Regions from separate parts of the Nonomuraea sp. NPDC049309 genome, predicted to be linked through region 1. Evidence: riboswitches for the same ligand, from Rfam matches in the RefSeq annotation. Region 1 holds a riboswitch; each other region holds the start of a gene.
What was found. A riboswitch is a leader RNA that binds a small molecule or an ion and turns the genes downstream of it on or off. The one in region 1 is predicted to bind thiamine pyrophosphate.
Positions count from the first base shown of each region.

Region 2: linked by a shared signal. The riboswitch ahead of ACGFIM_RS09370 (FAD-dependent oxidoreductase) and the one ahead of thiC (phosphomethylpyrimidine synthase ThiC) in region 1 are both predicted to bind thiamine pyrophosphate.
Region 3: linked by a shared signal. The riboswitch ahead of thiD (bifunctional hydroxymethylpyrimidine kinase/phosphomethylpyrimidine kinase) and the one ahead of thiC (phosphomethylpyrimidine synthase ThiC) in region 1 are both predicted to bind thiamine pyrophosphate.
Region 4: linked by a shared signal. The riboswitch ahead of ACGFIM_RS17675 (purine-cytosine permease family protein) and the one ahead of thiC (phosphomethylpyrimidine synthase ThiC) in region 1 are both predicted to bind thiamine pyrophosphate.

Region 1 covers NZ_JBICSH010000003.1:600,060-603,257, forward strand. Annotated here, with positions in the region: gene ACGFIM_RS23365 (universal stress protein) at 1-631, opposite strand, end outside; gene ACGFIM_RS23370 (hypothetical protein) at 642-989, opposite strand; TPP riboswitch at 1,085-1,197, shown strand; gene thiC (phosphomethylpyrimidine synthase ThiC) at 1,190-2,743, shown strand; gene ACGFIM_RS23380 (SDR family oxidoreductase) at 2,740-3,198, opposite strand, start outside.
Region 2 covers NZ_JBICSH010000001.1:2,089,842-2,093,039, forward strand. Annotated here, with positions in the region: gene ACGFIM_RS09365 (NAD(P)/FAD-dependent oxidoreductase) at 1-1,148, opposite strand, end outside; TPP riboswitch at 1,219-1,335, shown strand; gene ACGFIM_RS09370 (FAD-dependent oxidoreductase) at 1,323-2,729, shown strand; gene thiS (sulfur carrier protein ThiS) at 2,726-2,926, shown strand; gene ACGFIM_RS09380 (thiazole synthase) at 2,919-3,198, shown strand, end outside.
Region 3 covers NZ_JBICSH010000002.1:160,959-164,156, forward strand. Annotated here, with positions in the region: gene ACGFIM_RS14515 (hypothetical protein) at 1-407, shown strand, start outside; partial or broken gene ACGFIM_RS14520 (DNA polymerase domain-containing protein) at 411-1,361, opposite strand; TPP riboswitch at 1,410-1,505, shown strand; gene thiD (bifunctional hydroxymethylpyrimidine kinase/phosphomethylpyrimidine kinase) at 1,493-2,302, shown strand; gene tenA (thiaminase II) at 2,342-3,016, shown strand.
Region 4 covers NZ_JBICSH010000002.1:800,315-803,512, reverse strand. Annotated here, with positions in the region: gene ACGFIM_RS17690 (GPP34 family phosphoprotein) at 1-433, opposite strand, end outside; gene ACGFIM_RS17685 (Fpg/Nei family DNA glycosylase) at 501-1,379, shown strand; gene ACGFIM_RS17680 (rhodanese-like domain-containing protein) at 1,423-1,746, shown strand; TPP riboswitch at 1,800-1,916, shown strand; gene ACGFIM_RS17675 (purine-cytosine permease family protein) at 1,906-3,198, shown strand, end outside.

The sequences.
Region 1 (3,198 bases):
GCAGCGGGACGAGCGCGCTCTGCAGGGCGAGCAGATGGCCCTGCTCGCTGTCGCTGTCGGCGGGTTCGAAGCCGCCCGGCTGGGGCCAGGCCCACGCCTGCACGACCCGCAGCCGCGCCCCGCGCAGCTCGGCCTCGGCGAAGGCGAACTCCAGGGCCTTGCCCGCGCGGGCGGACAGGTCGGTGCCCACGACGATCTCGCCGGGCGTGGCGGCGCGGTCGCGGACGAGGACGACGTTCGTCTCGGCGTGCGCGACGACCCCGTACGCGACGGAGCCCACGAGCAGCCCGCGCACGCCGCCGAGCCCGCGGCTCCCGACGACCAGCAGCTCGGCCTCGGCGGATGCTTCGACCAGCGCCGCGCGGGGATCGCCGGGGAGCAGGACGGTCTCCACCTGGACCTGGGGCCGCTCGCGCAGCGCGCGGTCCTTGGCGGAGGTCAGCACGGACTGCGCGCCCTCGCGCATCCACCGGGCGACCTCGGCGTAGCGGACGGGGGTGCCCTCCTCGCACACCCACGCGGGCACGACGTGGGCGACGGTCAGCGGCACCTGGCGCAGCGCGGCCTCGGTGGCGGCCCAGCCGGCCGCCTCGAGGCCGGGCCGGGAGCCGTCCACACCTACGATGATCACGCTCGGCTCCTCAGGACAGGACGTAGCACTCCACTTCGGCGCGCCGGAACGACAGTCCCTTGGCTTCGGAGTCGCGCACGCAGGCGCGCTCGGCGGCGCTGAGTTTGAGCGTGCCGCAGACGGTCACGCCGGCGTAGGTGCGGCAGTCGAGTGCGGGGTCGGTACGGCCGACGCGGTAGAGCTCTCTCACGTTCGCGCGGCACTTGGCCTTGCCGGTATTGGAGTAGCGGCACTGAGCCAGCAGGATGTCGTACTGCTCCTGGCTGACCTCGTGCTGTTGCATGCCGTCCCCGGCGGCGGCGGTGGCGCCGGATGCGGCCATCACGACGAGTAGTCCTGCGACAGCGGCGATTCTCATCATGTTTCCCCTGATGGGGTCCGTACCGCTGAGAAGACCCATCAAACCTTTTTCGGGCGGGTTTGGGACCTTGGCGGGCCCGGGTACGATCACCGCCGTCCGAACGCGGGAGCCCGGTGGAGACCGGGCTGAGAGGACGGCTGCGAGCCGCCGACCGCCAGAACCTGCTCCGGGTAATGCCGGCGAAGGGAGTTTGCGCGATGAGCGACGCGCGCTTTTCCAAGATCTACTGCGGTGAGCTCCGGGTCCCGATGCGCCAGGTGCGCCTGTCGAACGACAAGACGGTCACCCTGTACGACACCTCGGGCCCGTACACCGACCCCTCCTACGAGCCCGATCTGCGCCGGGGCCTGCCGCGCCGCCGGGCGGAGTGGATCGAGGAGCGGCGGGCGGCCGGGCATCCGGTCACCCAGGTCGCCTGCGCCCGCCGGGGCCTGGTGACCAAGGAGATGGAGTTCGTGGCGATACGCGAGGGCGTCTCGCCGGAGTTCGTCCGCGAGGAGGTGGCCGCGGGCCGGGCCATCATCCCCGCGAACGTCAACCACCCCGAATCCGAACCGATGATCATCGGGCGTAACTTCCTCGTGAAGATCAACGCCAACATCGGCAACTCCGCGGTCACCTCCTCCATCGAGGAGGAGGTGGAGAAGATGACCTGGGCCACCCGCTGGGGCGCCGACACGATCATGGACCTGTCCACCGGCGCGGACATCCACGAGACCCGCGAGTGGATCCTGCGCAACTCCCCGGTCCCCGTCGGCACCGTGCCGATCTACCAGGCGCTGGAGAAGGTGAAGGGCCGTCCCGAGGAGCTGTCGTGGGAGGTCTTCCGCGACACCCTGATCGAGCAGTGCGAGCAGGGCGTCGACTACGTGACCGTGCACGCGGGCGTGCGGCTCGCGCACGTGCCGCTCACCGTGGGCCGCAAGACCGGCATCGTCTCGCGCGGCGGCTCGATCATGGCCGCCTGGTGCCTGGCGCACCACCGCGAGAGCTTCCTGTACGAGAACTTCGCCGAGATGTGCGAGATCCTCGCCCGCTACGACGTGTCGTTCTCGCTGGGCGACGGCCTGCGGCCCGGCTCGATCGCCGACGCCAACGACGAGGCCCAGTTCGCCGAGCTGCGCACGCTGGGCGAACTCACCAAGATCGCGCGCGAGCACGATGTCCAGGTGATGATCGAGGGCCCGGGCCACGTGCCCATGCACAAGATCAAGGAGAACGTCGACCTCCAGCGCGAGCTCTGCGACGACGCGCCGTTCTACACGCTCGGCCCGCTCGTCACCGACATCGCCCCCGGCTACGACCACATCACCTCGGGCATCGGCGCCGCCATGATCGGCTGGTACGGCACGGCCATGCTCTGCTACGTCACCCCCAAGGAGCACCTCGGCCTGCCGGACAAGGACGACGTGAAGACCGGCGTCATCACGTACAAGATCGCCGCCCATGCCGCCGACCTGGCCAAGGGGCACCCGAAGGCGCAGGAGTGGGACGACGCGCTGTCGGACGCGCGCTTCGAGTTCCGCTGGGAGGACCAGTTCGACCTGTCGCTCGACCCCGACACGGCCCGCTCGTTCCACGACGAGACGCTGCCCGCCGCGCCCGCCAAGACCGCGCACTTCTGCTCGATGTGCGGGCCGAAGTTCTGCTCAATGCGGATCAGCCACGACATCAGGCAGGCCGGCTACGCGGAGAAGGCGGCCGAGTTCCGCCGCCTGGGCGGCACGGTCTACGTGAGCGACGCGGGCTAACCCGGCAAGGTCTCGCCGCCGATCGGAGCCAGCACCTCGCCCGTGTAGTACGAGGACAGCCGGTCGGAGGCGAAGAACACGTACGAGGGGGCGATCTCGTCCGGATGGGCGGGTCGCCCCATCGGCACCTGCTCGCCGAACGTCTCCACCTTCTCCTGCGGCATCGTGGCCGGGATGAGCGGCGTCCACACCGGTCCGGGAGCCACCGCGTTGACCCGGATGCCGCGCTCGACCAGGTTCTGGGCCATGGAGTAGGTGAACGCGTTGATCGCGCCCTTCGTGGCGGCGTAGTCGATGAGCGACTTGTTGCCGCGCAGGCCGTTGATCGACGAGGTGTTGATGACGGCCGCGCCCTCGCGCATGTGCGGGAGCGCCGCCCTCAGCACGCGGTAGTAGCTGTGGATGTTGACGGCGAACGTGTGCTCCCACTGCTCGTCGTCCAGCTCCTCCAGGCC
Region 2 (3,198 bases), on a different contig from region 1:
CGTAGGGGTACCTGTGGATCTACCAGGCGTTCCGTGTCCAGCCGGTGACCCGCTTCGATGATGCGCCGGCCCTGGACGAGGTCCCGCGGCCGGTCCACGGCGAGCACCGCGGTGAGCCCGTCGTCCGGAGTGAGCCAGACGGCCGACCACTTGCCTTCGGGCTCGCCCCGGTACACGAGCCGGTCGGCGCCGGTGTGGTGCCCGGCGTACTGGAGCATGTGGCCGAACTGCTCCGACCAGAAGTACGGCACCGGGTCGTAGACCGCCTCCTCCCCCAGCAGCGTCGCGGCGGCGACGTCGGGGGCGTTGAGCGCGGTGTCCCAGTGCTCGACCCGCATGCGGGTGCCCCAGCGGCGCGACCACCAGGCGGCGCAGTCGCCCACCGCGACCACACCGGGCAGCGAGGTGCGCAGGTGCTCGTCGGTGACGACGCCGTTGTGCAGGTCGATGTCGGCGTTCGCGAGCCATTCGACGGCCGGGCGCACGCCGATGCCGGTGACGACCACGTGGGATTCGACGAACTCGCCGCCCACCAGGCGTACGCCGCCCTCTTCGACCGACTCGACCATGGTGCCGAGCCGCAGATCGATGCCTTCGTACCAGGGGATCGTGCGCCCGCCGAGCTCCGTGCCGATCGCGGCGGCGAGCGGCGTCCGCGCCGCCTCGATGACCGTGACCGCGCAGCCCGCGCGGCGGGCGGCGGTGGCGACCTCCGCGCCGATCCAGCCCGCGCCGATGACCGTGACCCGCGCTCCGGGCACGAGCATCACGCGCAGCTCGTGGGCGTCGTCGAGGGTGCGCAGGACGTGCTGCGGGCCGTCGCCGGGCAGCCTGATGGGCTCGGCGCCGGTGGCGATGACCAGGCCGTCGTAGGGGAGCTCACCCTCGGTGGTCTCCACGACGCCCGCGCGCAGCGACGTGGCCGCGACGCCAGGCCGGAAGTCCACCTGGAGGGCGTCGAGGTCGGTGTCGATGAAGCTGGTGTCGGCCTCGCCCTTCAGCACCGCCTTCGACAGCGGCGGGCGATCGTAGGGGCGGTGGCGCTCCTGGCCGAGCAGCGTGATGCGGCCGCCGAAGCCGCGCCCGCGCAGGGCCTCCACCGTACGCACACCCGCGAGACCCGCTCCCACCACCACGACATGGTTCACGTTCATGACCATAACGGGGACCCTAAGGGGCCGGTGCGTGCGTCCCCTACCGAGGTCGTAGGCTGTGGACGGTAAGACGCGCGGGAGTCCGGCCGTGACCGGGCTGAGAGGAAGGCTGTGACGGGCCTTCGACCGCAAGACACCTGATCCGGATCATGCCGGCGAAGGGAGCGCATGATGGACGTGATCGTGGGCGGCGGGGTCGTCGGGCTGTCCGTGGCCTGGCGGCTCGCACGCGAGGGACGGCCGGTCACCGTGGTCGATCCCGCGCCCGCCACCGGGGCCTCCCACGCGGCCGCCGGGATGCTGGCGCCGGTGAGCGAGGTCACCTACACCGAGGCGCCGCTGCTGCGGCTGGGCCTGGCGGCGCTGAGCCGCTGGCCGGCCTTCGCGGCCGAGCTGGCCGAGGACGCCGGCCTTCCCGCCGGCGAGGTCTCCCCCGCCGCCTTGGCCCGCGGCCCCCGTTCGGCCGCCTCCGCGCCCCTCGGCGCGCACGCCCCGAAGGACCCGTCCGGCTCGGGCGGGCGTGGCTTCGCGAGCGCCGGGCCCGATGCGGGTGGGCGCGATTCCGCGGGCGGGCTGGATCTGCGGGCCGAGGGAACGCTGGACGTCGCGTTCGGCTCCGACGACCTGGCGATGCTGGACGAGCTGGCCGCGTTCATGGAGAAGCTGGACCTGCCGGTCGAGCGGCTGACCGGGCGCGAGTGCCGGCGTCTGGAGCCGATGCTGGCCCCCTCGGTGCGCGGCGGGCTGCTCGCGCCGGGCGACGCCTGGGTGAACCCGCGGCGGGTGACGGCGGCGCTGCTCACCGCTCTGGAGCGGCGCAGCGTTCCCCTGGTGCGGGCGCGCGTCAGCGAGCTGGTCCGTACGAACGGCGCCGTCACGGGCGTCCGCCTGGCGACACCCACCGGGGCACCGGCGACCGGCCTGCGCCTCGGCGGTCACCACGCCGGTGGACCGCCTGCCGCGCCGCACCCCGCGGAGACCGGCGGCCGCGCGGGCGCGGGTGCCGGTGACGCCGCCGGGCGGGCCGATCGCAGCGGCCGGGCCGGTGAGTGGGCCGACGGCGACGTGCTGGCGGCCGACCGGGTGGTGCTGGCGGCCGGGGCGTGGAGCGGTGAGCTGGCCGACGTGCCGGTGCGCCCGGTCAAGGGCCAGATCATGCGCCTGCGCTCGCCGCAGCCGCTGCTCACCCACTGCGTGCGCGGCACCGTTCACGGCTCGCCGGTCTACCTCGTTCCCCGGGGCGACGGCGAGCTGGTGGTCGGGGCCACGCAGGAGGAGCTGGGGTTCGACACATCGGTGACCGCGGGCGGCCTGTACGAGCTGCTGCGCGACGCCAGGGAGCTGGTGCCCGGCGTCACCGAGCTGGAGGTCGCCGACGTGGTCGCGGGCCTGCGGCCGGGCACCCCCGACAATCTCCCGGTCATCGGCCCGGCGAGGACTCCGGGGCTGACGTACGCGACCGGGCACCACCGCGGCGGGGTGCTGATGGCCCCGCTGACGGCGGCCATCCTGATGGGCGAGGAGAGCGAGCTGGCGACGCTGTGCTCGCCAGGGAGGTTTCAGGAAATTTCATGATTGTCACGATCAACGGGTCCGAGCGCGAGGTGGCCGACGGCACCACCGTGGCGGAGGCCGTACGGACGCTGACGACGGCCACCACCGGCGTGGCCGTGGCCGTGAACGACGAGGTGGTCACCCGCAGCGCCTGGGAGACGACGGCGCTCAGCGACCGTGACCGCGTGGAGGTGCTGACGGCGGTGCAAGGTGGATGAGCTGATCATCGCCGGTGAGAAGTTCTCCTCCCGGCTCATCATGGGCACCGGCGGCGCGCCCTCGCTGGAGGTGCTGGACCAGGCGCTGGCCGCGTCCGGCACCGAGCTGACCACGGTGGCGATGCGCCGGCTCGATCCGTCGGCGCGCGGTTCCGTGCTGGACGTGCTGAACAAGCGCAATATCAAGGTGCTGCCGAACACGGCGGGCTGCTTCACGGCGGGCGACGCCGTGCTGACGGCCCGGCTGGCCAGGGAGGCCCTGGGCACCAACT
Region 3 (3,198 bases), on a different contig from region 1:
CCCTCGACGTCCCGGACCTGCTGCGTCACGGCGTGTTGATCGCCGACCTGTACGGCCTGCTGTACGTCCTCATGCTGACCGCCGCCTGCGCGACCAGGCCGCACGTCGTCACGGCGGACGAGCTGCGCGTCCGGTACGGCGTCCACCTCGATCTGCGGGTGCCCCGCGAGCTGGTGACGGTGGTGCGGACCGGGCGGGCGTACCACCAGGGCGGCATGATCACCGTCGCGGGCGGGCGGCTGACCGTGGCGGTCTCCTCGCAGACGAACGTGACGGTCGAGCTGGCCCGGCCGGTCACCGTGGTGCGCCCGCTGGGCCGCCGCGCCGAGATCACCTCGATCCGGTTCTTCGCCCAGGATCCCGAGGCCGCGGCCGCCGCGCTCCGGGAGGGCGCCGGCACCGGCTGACCGCTACTCCCCGCGCCGCTCCCGCGCCCGCCGCTTGCCCTCGTGCATCGCCTGGACCCGCGCCACCGGGATCGTGTGCCCCTCCTCGACGAGGTCGGTGGGCAGCGGCTGCGGCGGCGGCATGTGCTCGGCCCACGGGTCGGCCCCGCCGAGCCGTGCGATCGCGGTGCGGATGGTGAAGTCGCCGGGGCGCACGCCGTCGAGGTCGTCCCACGCCACCGGGTACGAGACGGGCACGCCGGGGCGGATGCGCGGGCTGTAGGCGGCGGCCACGGTGGCGCCGCCCACCCGCGTGGAGTCGATGAACACCTTGCCCGCGCGGTCCTCCCTGATGAACGCGGTGGTGGCGAGCGCCGGGTCGAGCCGCTCGGCGCGGGCGGCGAGCGCGCGGGTGGCGGCGGCCAGGTCGTCCATCGCGGTGTCCGGCGGGACGGGCACGAAGACGTGGACGCCCTTGGCCCCGCTGGTCTTCACCGCCCCGGCCAGCCCGGAGTCGGCCAGCGCCTGCCTGACGAGGTGCGCGCCCCGCACGGCCAGCGCGAAGGAGTCCTCGGGCGGGTCGAGGTCGAGCACCATGTGCGTGGGGTGCTCGCCGGCGTACAGGGCCGGGTGGTATTCGACGGCCCGCTGGTTGGCGAACTACAGCAGCGTCCTGCGGTCGTCGCACAGCGCGTACGTGACCTGCCGCTGCGAGGAGCCCGCCCACACCCGCACCGAACGCACCCAGTCCGGGGCGTATCTGGGCAGGTTCTTCTGCATGAACGGCTGCTGGCCAGGGCGGACCCGCATGACGGAGAGCGGGCGGCCGCGCAGGACGGGGATGATGCGGCCGGAGACGGCGTCGAGGTAGTCGACGAGGTCGCGCTTGGTGGCGCCGGCGCCGTCGAAGAGCGGCTGGTCGAGGTTCGTCAGGGAGACGCCGTCGCGCGTCTCGTCAGCGGCCACCCGCCCCACGATGCCGATGCGCGGACGTGTGGTCAACGACCCGGGCTGTTAGAGTGAGCGTTTGACGCGGGGTGCCCGAAATGCCGGGCTGAGATCACACCCGTCGAACCTGATCTAGTTCGCACTAGCGAAGGGACGTCATGGCCGCTGACGCCGTACCCAAAGTTCTGACCATCGCGGGCACCGATCCGAGCGGCGGCGCCGGCATCCAAGCCGACCTCAAGGCCTTCTCCGCGCTCGGTGCGTACGGCATGACGGTCATCACCGCGCTGGTGGCGCAGACGACCACGGGCGTGACCGGCATCCACGAGGTGCCCGCCGACTTCGTCACCCAGCAGCTCGACACGCTGCTCACCGACGTGCCCGCCGACGCCGTGAAGATCGGCATGCTGGGCGACGCCGACCTGATCAAGGCGGTGGCGGCGGCGCTCGACACCTACCGCCCCACGTACGTCGTGCTCGACCCCGTCATGGTCGCCAAGAGCGGCGATCGGCTGCTGCCCGCCGACGCGGTGAGCGAGCTGCGCCGCACGCTGCTGCCGCGCGCCGACCTCATCACCCCCAACCTGCCCGAGGCGGCCGACCTGCTGGAGGAGCCGCAGGCGCGCGACCTGGCCGAGATGCACGAGCAGGCGGCCAGGCTGCGCGCGCTCGGCGCCCGCCAGGTGCTGCTCAAGGGCGGCCACCTCGACGGCGAGACCTGCGTCGACGTGCTGGCCACCCCCGAGGGCACGATCGAGCTGTCCGCCCCGCGCGTGCACACCACGAACACCCACGGCACCGGCTGCACGCTCTCCTCGGCGATCGCCGCGCTGCGGCCCAGGCACGACGACTGGCCGAGCGCCGTACGCGCCGCGAAGGACTACCTCACGGAGGCGCTGCGCGCCGCCGACTCGCTGGGCGTCGGCCACGGCCACGGCCCCGTGCACCACTTCCACAACATCTGGTAACGGCCCCCGCCGGGCAGGCCCCCTGTCGAAAGAGACGCGATGTTCTGCGATGACATCTGGCAGCGCACGTCCGACCTGATGCGCGCCATCCACGAGCACCCCTTCGTCACGGCACTCGGCGACGGCTCGCTCGACCGCGACACCTTCGTCTTCTACATGGTGCAGGACGCCCGCTACCTGGAGGCGTTCTCGAAGGCGCTGGCCGCCGCATCCGTACGCGCCGACGACTCCGCCGACGCGGCCTTCTGGGCGCAGAGCGCGCACACCGCGCTGGTCGCCGAGCGCGAGCTGCACTCCGGCTACATCGACGAGCTGGGCGATGCCGCCAAGGGCATCGCGACCTCGCCGACGTGCCTGGCGTACTCGTCGTTCCTGCAGGCCACGGCGCTGTCGGAGCCGTATCCGGTGATCGCGGCGGCGGTGCTGCCGTGCTTCTGGATCTACCAGGACGTCGGTACGGCGCTGCTCGCCAAGGCCGGCGACGACCCGGCGCACCCGTACGCGAAGTGGATCTCCACCTACTCCGACCCGGAGTTCGCCGCCTCCGTCGAGCAGGCCAAGGCGATCACCGACCGGCTGGCCGCCGCCGCGTCCCCGGAGACCCGCGAGGCGATGGCGCGGGCGTACGAGCGGGCGGCGGCCTACGAGTGGATGTTCTGGGACAGCGCGTGGCGGCGCGAGGGCTGGCCCACCGCCGAGTGGCTGGCTCCCTGAGCCCCGGCTCGACGGCTGTCTCGACCTCGCCATCGGCCCCTTCTCCTCGCGGATGGCGATGAGCCCGTTACGGCGGCACCGGCCGCCGTAACGGAATCCTCGCCTCATTTACACCATAGACAACAAACCTTCACATTGTTACGTTGCCTAGCGACGCGATGACAACGCTGTCATTCCTGGTC
Region 4 (3,198 bases), on a different contig from region 1:
CGCCCGCGAGCACGGCCGCCGCCCGGCTCCTGACCTCGGCCTCGACCGCGGGATTCAGCTCCGGCCAGCGGGTGACGGGGAAGATCCCGAGCGCCTTCGTGCGCTCCATGGCCAGGACGCCGGCCCGCGCCAGGCGGGCGAGCAGGCGGCCGCGCAGGTCGTCCGACTTCAGCTTGCGCACCCACCACTCGGGGGTGCGCGGCCTGTCCCGCGCGATCAGCGATAGCGCGGCGTCCAGCTCCGCGTCGCCGAGCGGCTGGGGCGCGGCGACCGCCAGCCGCCTGCCGACCTTGGCGATGCGGCCGGCCAGCGCCAGCTCGGCCAGGACGCCGCCGCCCAGCGCCAGGTCGAGCTGGGCCGTGCTGATGAGGAACCTGCCCTGGTGCTCGCTGAGCGCCAGGAGGAGAAGTTCTTCGGCGATCGTCACGGTCATGCCTTCGACCCTAACGGCGTGATTTGGGGTTCCCCGGCCGGGTGCAAGCGGGACGTACGCTGGGGGCATGCCCGAACTTCCCGAGGTCGAGTCGCTCACCGGCTTTCTGCGCGAGCGGGCCGTGGGCCGCGCGATCGCCGGGGTCGACGTGGTGGCCGTTCAGGCGCTCAAGACGTTCGACCCGCCGGTCACCGCGCTCAACGGGCTGACGGTGACCGGCGTGGCCAGGCACGGCAAGTTCCTCGATCTCGACTGCGACGGGCTGCACCTGGTCGTCCACCTGGCGCGGGCGGGGTGGCTGCGCTGGCGCGACGACCTGTCGGGCGCGAAGCCGGTGCGGCCCGGCAAGGGGCCGCTGGCCGTACGCGTGCGGCTGGCGCCCGACGAGGAGGGCCTGGCGCCGGGGTTCGAGCTGACGGAGGCGGGGACGCAGAAGCGTCTTGCCGTCTATGTCACAAAAAATCCGGACGATGTGCCGGGCATCGCCGCTCTCGGCCCCGACCCGCTCGCCGAGTCGTTCACGGTCGAGGCGCTCAAGCGCATCGTCGGCGGCAAGCGCACCCAGATCAAGGGCCTGCTGCGCGACCAGAAGGTGATCGCCGGCATCGGCAACGCCTACTCCGACGAGGTGTTGCACGCGGCCAAGATGTCGCCGTTCAAGATCGCCGCGACGCTGACCGACGCGCAGATCGCCGACCTGCACGAGGCCATCGTGACCACGCTGCGCGACGCGGTCGAGCGGGCCCGCGGGCTGGCCGCCAAGGATCTCAAGGCGGAGAAGAAGTCGGGGCTACGGGTGCACAACCGTACGGGGCAGCCCTGCGACGTGTGCGGCGACACGATCAGGGAGGTGTCGTTCGCCGACTCCTCGCTGCAGTACTGCCCGACCTGCCAGACCGGTGGCAAGCCGCTGGCCGACCGCCGCCTGTCCCGCCTGCTGAAGTAGCCGGGCGGCCGGTGCACCGCCGCGCGCAGGCCATGATGGAGTCATGACCGTTCCTGAGATCGAGGCCAGTGCCGTACCCGCAGACGCTTACCTGCTCGACGTCCGCGAGCAGGAGGAATGGCTGGCGGGCCACGCGCCGCAGGCCGTTCACATCCCGATGACCCAGATCCAGGGGCGCGTGGACGAGGTTCCCGACGACCGCACGATCTACGTCGTGTGCCGGGTGGGCGGCCGTTCCCTGCAGGTCGCGGCCTGGCTCAACCAGCTCGGGCGCGATGCGGTCAACGTCGGCGGCGGCATGCAGTCGTGGGAGGCGGCGCGGCGGCCGATGGTCAGCGAAACGGGCCAGGAGCCTTTTGTGGCATAAGTCCCCCACTATGGCGACTTAGACGCCATTGAGGCATTATTGGGGCGCAAACTACAGATCGTCGCGGGAGCTCGGGGTCGCCGGGCTGAGAGGGCAGCACAACCATCCGCTGCCGACCGCCTGAACCTGTCCGGGTAATGCCGGCGTAGGGAGTGTGCGATGTCGCACGGCGTCGAAGAAGTACCTCTGACTCTTGACGGAGAGGCCCCCAAGACCCTGGGCGTGCTCGATCAGGGCGCGCTCTGGGCCAACCTCGGTGTCAGCCTGCTCGGCTTCTCCGGAGCGCTGCTGCTGCTCGACCCGCTGGGCGACGCCCCGCTGACGCTGGCCGCGGCGCTGATCGCCACCGTGGTCGGCAGCCTCATCGGCACCGCCATGGTGGGCCTGTCCGCCATCCCCGGCACGCACACGGGCAAGCCCGCGATGGTGCTGCTGCGCGGGTTGTTCGGCGCGCGGATCTCGTACGTGCCCACGGTGCTGAACATCATCCAGATGATCGGCTGGGGCGCCTTCGAGCTGTGGGTGATCGCCAAGGGCGCGGGCGCGATCTTCCCCGCGGTGCCGTACCAGGTGTGGGTGATCGTGGCGGGCGTGCTGACGGCGGCGCTGACCATCTGGCCGCTCGGCTCGATCCGGCTGCTGCGCCGCTACGTCACGGTCGGCGTGATCGTGGCGATGGTCTGGTTCACGGTGTTCTTCCTGCGCGAGGCCCCCTCGCCCGAGGGCGGGAGCTGGACGGCCTTCCCCGCCGCCGTGGACTACGTGATCGCGCTGTCGGTGTCGTGGGTGCCGATGGCGGCCGACTTCGCCCGGCACTCGCGCTCGGGCAAGGCCGCGTTCACCGGCGTGGTCGGCGGCTACACGCTGGCCCAGGTGGCCTGCCTGGGGCTGGGCGTGTACGCGGTGGCGCTGGCGGGCGCCGACGGCGTGCTCGCCGACCAGACGACGGTGTTCAACCCGTTCGTCGCGGTGCCGCTCGGCGCGCTGTTCTTCGGCATCCTCGTGCTGCGCGAGACCGACCAGTCGTTCGCCAACGTCTACTCCACCACGATGTCGCTGCAGAACCTCATGCCGCGGGTGGACCGGCGCATCCTGTCGACCGCCATCGGCGTGGTCACGATCGTGATCGCCCTGTTCGCGGACGTGAACTCCTACGGCGTGTTCCTCGGCGTGATCGGCGCCGTGTTCGTGCCGATGTTCGCGGTGCTCGCGGTCGACTACTTCGTGCTGCGCCGCGGCGAGGGCTGGAACACCGCCGAGGACGCACCCTCGCGCTGGTCGATGCTGGTGCCGTGGGCGCTGGGCTTCGCCGCGTACTGGCTGACCACCTCGACGCCGACCTTCGCCGCGTGGGACGGCTGGTGGGCCGGCGTGCGCGACGCGCTCGGCTTCGTACGGGAGCCGTGGATGAACGGCGCGCTGGGCGGCGCCTTGGTGGCCGCCCTGGTCACG